Regions from separate parts of the Pseudobacillus sp. 179-B 2D1 NHS genome, predicted to be linked through region 1. Evidence: riboswitches for the same ligand, from Rfam matches in the RefSeq annotation. Region 1 holds a riboswitch; the other holds the start of a gene.

Evidence for each region. Region 1 has a riboswitch for FMN ahead of ACH0BF_RS05635 (ECF transporter S component). Riboswitches for the same ligand answer to the same signal wherever they lie in the genome.
Region 2: it holds a riboswitch for FMN, as region 1 does, so the genes downstream of both, ribD (bifunctional diaminohydroxyphosphoribosylaminopyrimidine deaminase/5-amino-6-(5-phosphoribosylamino)uracil reductase RibD) here and ACH0BF_RS05635 (ECF transporter S component) in region 1, are expected to answer to the same signal.

The regions. Positions count from the first base shown of each region.
Region 1 covers NZ_JBIQDP010000004.1:89,990-94,519, forward strand. The annotation lists gene ACH0BF_RS05620 (response regulator transcription factor) at 1-510, shown strand, start outside; gene ACH0BF_RS05625 (ATP-binding protein) at 507-2,279, shown strand; gene ACH0BF_RS05630 (hypothetical protein) at 2,386-2,574, shown strand; FMN riboswitch at 2,705-2,835, shown strand; gene ACH0BF_RS05635 (ECF transporter S component) at 2,986-3,561, shown strand; gene ACH0BF_RS05640 (methyl-accepting chemotaxis protein) at 3,738-4,530, shown strand, end outside.
Region 2 covers NZ_JBIQDP010000001.1:57,428-61,957, forward strand. The annotation lists gene ACH0BF_RS00395 (GH25 family lysozyme) at 1-578, shown strand, start outside; gene ACH0BF_RS00400 (hypothetical protein) at 612-1,292, opposite strand; gene ACH0BF_RS00405 (hypothetical protein) at 1,421-1,642, shown strand; FMN riboswitch at 1,802-1,943, shown strand; gene ribD (bifunctional diaminohydroxyphosphoribosylaminopyrimidine deaminase/5-amino-6-(5-phosphoribosylamino)uracil reductase RibD) at 2,093-3,181, shown strand; gene ribE (riboflavin synthase) at 3,187-3,834, shown strand; gene ACH0BF_RS00420 (bifunctional 3,4-dihydroxy-2-butanone-4-phosphate synthase/GTP cyclohydrolase II) at 3,857-4,530, shown strand, end outside.

The DNA of each region.
Region 1 (4,530 bases):
TTGCGAGAAAAGAAATCTACGCCTGTAATCATGTTAACGGCAAAAGGAGAAGAGGCAAACCGGGTCCAAGGCTTTGAAGTGGGGACGGATGACTATATTGTGAAGCCGTTCAGTCCGAGAGAAGTTGTTTTGCGGGTCAAAGCACTGCTTAGAAGATCTTCGCCAACCTCTTATTTACAAACGGATACAAAGTCTAAAGATTTAATTGTCTATCCGCATTTAACCATTGATAATGACGCACACCGCGTTACTGCTGATGGAGAAGAAGTGAATTTAACACCTAAAGAGTATGAACTGCTTTATTTTCTTGCTAAATCGCCGGACAAAGTATTTGACCGGGAGCATTTACTAAAAGAAGTATGGCATTATGAGTTTTTTGGCGACTTGCGCACAGTGGATACACATGTAAAGCGCCTGCGTGAAAAATTAAATAAAGTGTCAGAGAAAGCATCAAAAATGATTGTGACAGTATGGGGAGTAGGCTATAAATTTGAGGTCGTAAATGAATGAAGCTTTGGAGAAGTGTAGTAGGGAAACTGTGGATGACGATTTTGCTGCTCGTTTCTTTTGTTCTTTTCTTTCTTACCATTTTGTTGCTGGAATTCTTTGAGAATTATCATACGAACGAAGTGGAGAGCGGATTATCAGAAACAGCGGTAAAAATCGCTAAGGTAATTTCCGAACATGAAGACAAAAAAACAGGAATGGAAGTAGCCTGGGAGCTGGTGGATGAGCCTGTTCATGTCATTATTGCTGAAAACAGAGAGACTTTTCATTATTCACCGAATGATTCGGCCCTCAATCGACTCAAACGAAGTGAGATAGTGAATCACCCTATATTATCTCGTGTATTTACAGATAAAAAGAAAGTAAAAGCAGAATTGGAGGTAAATGAAGACGGCCGGACCAATCGCCATGAGAACTCAATTGCTATTGCTGTTCCACTCGAAATGAAGAAGGGCCAGGGCGGCGCTGTTATCATTTATCAATCTCTTGAAGTCATTAAAGAAACCTCTCATCAAACGACGAAGCTTATTCTGCTGGCTGCTGGCATTGCGATTTTTTTAACGACGATTTTTGCCTTTTTCCTGTCAACGAGAATTACAGCTCCTTTGCGTAAAATGAGAGAGGCAGCCAATGAACTGACGAAAGGAAACTTCGATACGACGGTTCCTATTTTAACGAGTGATGAAATTGGGGCGCTGGCCACTTCGTTCAATCAAATGGCAAAGCAGCTCAATCACAATATTCACGCGTTAAACCAGGAAAAAGAGCAACTGGCTAGCATCTTGAGCAGTATGGCTGATGGCGTTATAACCTTTAACCGGGACGGCACGATCTTAATTACTAACCCGCCGGCAGAACGATTTTTGCAAAATTGGTATTATGAAGTGGAGAAAGAAAACCCAAAGCAAATGATGCCTTCGCTCGTCGAAGAACTCTTGAAAGAGGCGGTTCAAACAGAGACCGAAAAAATTGGCGAGTTTTCTATTCAAGGCCGTTCTTATGTCATTATTGTTAGTCCGCTTTATAATGGGAAAAACGTTCGTGGAGCGGTTGCTGTTGTTCGTGATATGACGGAAGAGCGCCGGCTTGACAAGTTAAGAAAGGATTTTGTAGCGAACGTTTCTCATGAGCTTCGTACGCCGATTTCTATGCTTCAAGGCTATAGCGAGGCAATCATTGATGATATTGCTGCTACAGAAGACGAAAAAAGAGAAATGGCTCGAATCATTTATGATGAGTCACTGCGGATTGGCCGGCTTGTCAATGAGCTTTTAGATTTGGCACGGATGGAGGCGGGACATATTTCTTTGAATCTAGAAGAAGTGGATTTTCCAGCGTTTATTCAGCGGGTGACTGATAAATTCCAAGGGATTGCCAAAGAAAAGCATATTGATTTAACGTGGCAGATTCCTAATGAAAAAATATTAACTAAATTGGATCCTGATCGCATTGAGCAAGTTTTAACCAACTTGATTGATAATGCTTTGCGCCATACACCGGAACATGGCTTCGTAAAAGTGAGCTATGAGTTAAAAGCAGATGGCCATCATATATCCGTCCAGGATTCTGGAGCGGGAATTAGCGAAGAGGATTTGCCTTTTGTGTTTGAACGCTTTTACAAAGGGGATAAGGCCCGGACAAGAGGCCGTTCTGGAACGGGGCTCGGCCTTTCCATTGCAAAGAATATTATCTCCGCTCATAATGGCAGCATTAAAGTACAGAGCAAATTGGGACAAGGAACCATTTTCTCATTTCGCCTGCCCGGAGAGTAAGTAATTTACCGCTTTGCTTGTTTATCCAGAAAAATAGTCATACTGGAAACGCTTTCCGTCATACAACTAAAAGGGCAGCAAAAAAGCAAGTTGGAGGCGGTGCACCATGAAAGACTACATGAAACGTTTTATGATCGCTTTGCTTATGGCTTTGTGTGTTAGTTTGTTGATGATCGGGGGAGGGCTTGCACAATCAAGAAATGAGAAAAAGCAGTCTCTTATCCATAATAGTCACTTGGAGGAGATAGCAGGAAGGGTACATACAGATAGTGTGGCTCGGCAGCAAAGTATGTAAATCTAGGTTATTAGCAAAAGCAAGGGGCTGCCCCCCTTGCTTTTTTTTTGGGGGATTGTTATTATTTAATTAAATCTACTGGTCGTTACTTGTTGTTGTAACAGGTGAAGGCCGCTAGGAAAAATCTTATATTCATCTTCGGGGCAGGGTGAAATTCCCGACCGGCGGTATGGAAATAATCGTTTCTAAGCCCGCGAGCCGCAAGGTTGATTTGGTGAGAAGCCAAAGCCGACAGTATAGTCTGGATGGGAGAAGGTGAAGGTCTGCCGGCGTTCAAAATGTGCAGATTTGAACGTTTATTTGAGTATGACTTTTCTCCCTCAAGCTACTAGCTTGGGGGTTTGTTGTTCCTCAAGGATTTGGCAGCCTTTCTTCTTATGAATGATGAATGAGAAGAAGGAGAGAATTGTTGTGAAAAAAATGAATATCCGTATGTTGACGTCTGTGGGGTTATTGAGCACGCTTTCTTATTTACTCATGCTGCTGAATTTTCCAATTCCCCCGTTTCCAAGCTTTTTAATGATTGACTTCAGCGACATTCCTGCACTAATCGCTGCTATTATCTTTGGGCCGCTTGCTGGTATTATGGTAGAACTAGTGAAAAATATTTTAGACTTTTTTATGACTGGAAGTCCGACCGGTGTGCCAGTCGGCCACTTAGCCAACTTCGTTGCTGGCATTGCTTTTATTCTTCCGGTTTATTATGTATATAAGAAGTTTGAGACGAAAAAAGGCTTAACTTTTGCTTTAGTAGGTGGAACGGTGTTTATGGCAGTTATGATGAGCGTGTTAAATTACTATATTGTTCTTCCTGCTTATACACTTTTCTTAAACGCACCAGCTATGAGTGCGCCGGAGACGAAGCAAATGGTCGTTTCAGCTATCCTGCCTTTTAATATTGTTAAAGGAATTTTAATGGCTGCTGTCTTTATGCTCATTTATTCCCGAATTTACGTTTGGATGCGTAAACAAACAGCTGTCTCTTAAAATGTTACTAATAATAAGCTCTAAAAGTGGATGAAAAGACTTTTAGAGCTTTTTTATATGCTCCCATGGACCTGTGTACCAGTCAAAAAGTTCTTGAATGTTATAGTGCAAAGGGTATAATTATCCGTAGAAAATAGACATTTATACGGAAGAAAGATGAAGTGGAGGAGCAAATAGTGAATTTTTCAATAGGAAAAAAGTTATACTCTGGATTTATTGCAGTTTTGGTGATTTTAGTTATCGTAGGGGTTATTGGGTACCTGGCAGCTATCAAAATTGATAAGGAATACACGTTCTTGCTTGATGACCGTGTAAAAAAGATAGAAATGGTGAATGAAGTAATTACCATAGAAAAAGATATGTCTATCAACTCGCTCGCTTACTTTGCCTTTTCTGAACAGCGGGATTTGGACGCAATTAAGTCAAAACAAGAAGAATTTGCCAACATACTTAGTGAACTTAAACAGGCAACTAAACAGTCAAAGACTAAGGAAATATTAAATGAACTAGAAGAGGCGGGCGCCCGATATAACGAACTTACTTCTAAAGTCTTTGAAAGCCAGGAGAAGGGCCTGGAAGCTGAAACAAATAAATATGTCACCGAGACTAACGAAGCGGAAGAAGCATTAAAAGATAAAGCATTGGAATTAAAACAAGTGCAGATGGAAGAGGTGAACGAAACAAGAACGGAACTAAAACGTTACGTGGTGGCAACAAAAATATTTTTAATTTTGCTTGTAGCAGCCGGAACGATTTTAGGAGGCGTTATTGCTTATTTCATAGCACGATCGATTACAAGACCAGTCAGAAAGGTAACAGCTGCCTTGAAGGAAGTGACAGCAGGTAATTTGCAGGTAGACAAGCTGCGCATAAGAAATAAAGACGAGGTTGGAGAAATGGGAATGGCCTTCAATCAGCTGGTAGAGGATTTGCAAAATATCCTTGGCAAGGTTAATCAATCTGCTCTCC
Region 2 (4,530 bases), on a different contig from region 1:
AAAGGGGTGACAAAGAAGCGCTATTTTGGGTGGCTGATGTGGAAGTGAAAACAATGGGCGATATGCGAGCAGGTACACAGGCTTTCATTGATGAGCTACGGAGATTGGGAGCGAAAAAAGTGGGATTGTATGTCGGTCATCATACGTACAAGCTATTTCAGGCAGAGAAGATTAAAGCTGATTTTGTTTGGATTCCTCGTTATGGCGGAAAAAAGCCGGACTATCCTTGTGATCTACACCAATATACTGATACTGGTCGTTTATCTGGTATAAAAGGAAATGTAGACTTAAATCAACTGATAGGAAACAAACGGCTGTCATGGTTTTTGAATAAGGAAGAGACAAAGGCCGCTGTTGTCACAAAAGGGAAGTATAGGATTTATACCGGTGTCTTTAAAACCGAGAAAGAGGCAGAAAAGCAGGCACAGTTGATCAGTGTAAAGTTAGGTTATAAGCCATTTACCAAAGAAAAGCGTATCTGGACCGGTGTATTTGAAACCCTTGAATCTGCAACCATTGCTCAGCAAGATATTAGACGAGAGTTTGGTTTTAATCCGCAAATCAGGCAAGAACAATAAGAAAAGCCCCGCTCGTTTGAGTGGAGCTTATTTTTATTGCCAGTGTTTTTTCCAGTCTCTAATTACTACATTTGGTTTATTGTAAACTGTGTCAGCTGTTTGAAGTACATTCTTCGTGGGATCAAAGACCGCTCCACTAAAAAACCATTTATTGTCTTCAACACTATACCAACTGATTAGAAACTCGTTTTTTCTTAATACTTGAGCTCTAAGAGTATAAGCAGCTCCAGTAATATGAGTTAAAACACCATTCTTTATATAATACCAATCGGCGTTCTCCCAATACTCACTGTCCGTTTCCGCAACTGCCAGAATGTCCGGTTGTCCCTTGTATTTAGAAGGGTACATATGAACAGATTTCTTTGTTGCATTTAATGTGTAGTCTCTAAAATAATGACTAGACTTTTTGATATGGCTTGTTCCAACCTTTTGTGTGTAGAGTGTGTAATTCCCTCTGTAAAGTAAATCTCCTTCATTAGCACCGGCCCAAACATGCGCCCAATCACCACGGTTGTATGAGGCAATCGCCTTTTTCTCTCTAACCCCGGCAAAATACACTTTATAAGCCACACCATTTGCATCTTTCAATGTGTATGTAACTCGGCTTTGTTTAGGACTGATCGGATTTTTCGCTGCTTCTGCATTTGAATGAAAGGCTGTAAAACCGACAAGTAATAAGACCATAGATATAAGTACCTTTAAATATTTCTTCATTTCTTTCCTCCTTTTTTATTTATAAGTTTATTTTATCAGGTAAAATAGGATTGGGAAGAAATAATTAGAAATTTTTTCTAATTATTTGATTATATAGTTCTACATATCATGTGAAGGAGAGGATGTTATTGTCGTTGAATAGTATTAAGGACTTTAAAGAGTTGGAAAAATTCAGGTGTGAAAATAATATAAATCTTCGATGCAGAAAGACAGGGCTCTTTTTGAGACATTTGGAGCCAATAGAAGGAGCCATGCTTTTTCTTGTATTAGAAGACGGATCATTGGTGGAAATGGCAGCACATCAATTAGAAGAAGCATTTGAGATTGTGGCATTGCCAACAAAAAAATAAAGAAAATGGCTCTTTTGTTTTATTGGGGACCATGGGGACCAATTGGGGACCAAATTCATCAAAAACCTTCTTTTTTGACTCGAATTAATCATAATGGGAAGATTAAAAACCTTGACACAATCGTATTCCTAGAGTAATAATAAGAATTAACTTGAATAGTGTATCCTTCGGGGCGGGGTGAAATTCCCCACCGGCGGTGATGAGCAATGGCTCTTAGTCCGTGACCCGCGTTCGTTTGAAAGCGGTGGATTCGGTGAAATTCCGAAGCCGACAGTGAAAGTCTGGATGGGAGAAGGATGAGGCATTTTAAAAATGGATTTTTAAGATGCTTATTTGGCTATGCCTTTTACGCCCCGTATATTTTATATATACGGGGCTTTGTTGGTTTATTGGCTGTAAACCATTCATTGGACGAAAATACTTATTGGATGGAGAGAGAGGACTAGCGAAATGTTAAAGGAACAATATATGGAGTTAGCCTTGTCGATTGCGGAGGGCGTCAGAGGACAGACGTCTCCGAACCCGCCGGTTGGCGCTGTAGTCGTGAAGGACGGACGTGTGATTGGAATGGGCGCTCACTTGAAAGCAGGCACTCCCCACGCGGAAGTTCATGCGCTTCGTGCCGCCGGAGAAGAAGCGATGGGAGCTGATTTGTATGTTACGTTGGAGCCTTGCTCACATCATGGAAAGACGCCGCCGTGCGCAGACCTTGTCGTTTCAACCGGAATCAAGCGGGTCTTTATCGCGACGATGGACCCGAATCCGCAGGTGAGCGGAAAAGGTATCCAGAAATTGAAAGCTGCCGGTATCGAAGTGGAGATTGGCATTTGCCAGGACCGCGCAGATCACCTGTTACAACCGTTTTTTCATTTTATTGAACATAACACCCCCTTCGTCACAATGAAAACAGCCATTACAGCCGATGGCAAAACAGCCGCCTACACAGGTCATAGCCGCTGGATAACAGATGCGCCGGCAAGAGAAGATGTTCATGGTTTGAGACATGAGCATGATGCGATTTTAGTCGGTGTGAATACCGTTCTTCAGGACAACCCTCTCCTTACTACCCGTTTGCCCCACGGAGGAAAACACCCCATTCGAGTCATTTTAGACACACATTTACGTACTCCTATAACTGCAAAAGTAATCGAAAACAAAGAAGCCGAGACGCTTATTATCTGTGGCAACGAAGCCTCTCTTGACAAAGAAGAAGCGTTAATTACCGCAGGCGCTGATGTGATTCGCTTGGAAACGGCTGATATTCCAATCCCTCTTCTTTTAAAAAAATTAGGGGAGGAAGGGATCATGACGCTGCTCGTAGAAGGCGGCGGTGAAGTGAATGCTTCCTTTTACCAGGAAAAAGCCTTTCAACGACTGATCATTTACATGGCACCTAAGCTCATTGGCGGCAAAATCGCGCCGACTCCTTTCGGGGGAGAAGGATTCCCAACGATGGATGAGTCCATTCCATTAACGTTTGATAAGGTGGAAATGATCGGACAAGATATTAAGATTACGGCTTCACGGAAAGAAGGGTGACAATATTGTTCACTGGCATTATCGAAGAAATTGGCACCATTGAAGAGGTGCTTGCCCGGACCCAGTCGATGCAGCTGACAATTGCGGCCTCAAAAGTGCTGGAGGATGTCCAGCTCGGGGATAGCATCGCGGTGAACGGTGTCTGCTTAACCGTTACAAGTTTTACCGCTGAGCGTTTTACGGTTGATGTTATGCCGGAAACGTTCCAGGACACTTCCTTGAACAAAGTAAATCGGGGATCAAAAGTGAATTTGGAACGGGCGATGGCAGCGAATGGCCGTTTTGGTGGTCATTTCGTTTCCGGCCACGTAGACGGTGTCGGGACAATATCGGGCAAGAAACAAGTTGAAAATGCGCTTTATGTGGATATCACTTATTCGGCTGAGCTGGCGCCTTACCTGATGCCGAAAGGATCGGTGGCGCTAGATGGAACATCATTAACAATTTTTTATGTGTCTGAAAAAGAAATAACGATCTCGCTCATTCCGCATACACAAGAGGAAACGATTTTAGCGAAAAAAGCGATCGGTGATCCAGTTAATATTGAATGTGACATGCTTGCGAAATATGTAGAGCGAATGATGAATCGGCAAGCGGAAAAACCAGCTTCCAACGTAACGATGGAGCTGTTGGAAAAACACGGCTTTGCCTAATAATACAAACGAGGTGAAAAAGATGTTTGCATCGATAGAAGAAGCACTGGAAGACCTTAGAAATGGGAAAGTCATCATCGTTGTGGACGATGAAGATCGCGAAAACGAAGGCGACTTTGTCGGCCTGGCAGACCTGGCTGATGCCGAAATGGTGAATTTCATGGCGAAGGTGGGCCGCGGCCTCATTTGCGTACCAGTGGAAGAAGAAAAAGCCCAACAACTCGGCTTAAATATGATGGTTGATCATAATACAGACAGCCACGGAACCGCATTTACTGTGAGCATTGACCACGTATCGACTCACACAGGGATCAGCGCCTTTGAACGGGCAGCAACGATTCAGGAAATGATGAAGAAGGATGCAGCGCCTGCCGATTTTAAACGGCCAGGCCATATTTTCCCGCTCATTGCCAAAAAAGGCGGTGTATTAAAACGGGCCGGCCATACAGAAGCAGCGGTGGATTTAGCGCTGCTTGCCGGCCATCAAGGTGCGGGTGTGATTTGTGAGATTATGAAGGAAGATGGAACGATGGCAAGACTTCCGGATTTATTCGCGATGGCGGAAGAGTTGGATTTGAAAATCGTTACCATCCAACATTTAATTGAATATCGCCGCAAGAAGGAAGCATTGGTTACCCGGGAAGTAGAAATTGAGCTGCCGACAGAATTCGGCCACTTTAAAGCGGTTGGCTACAC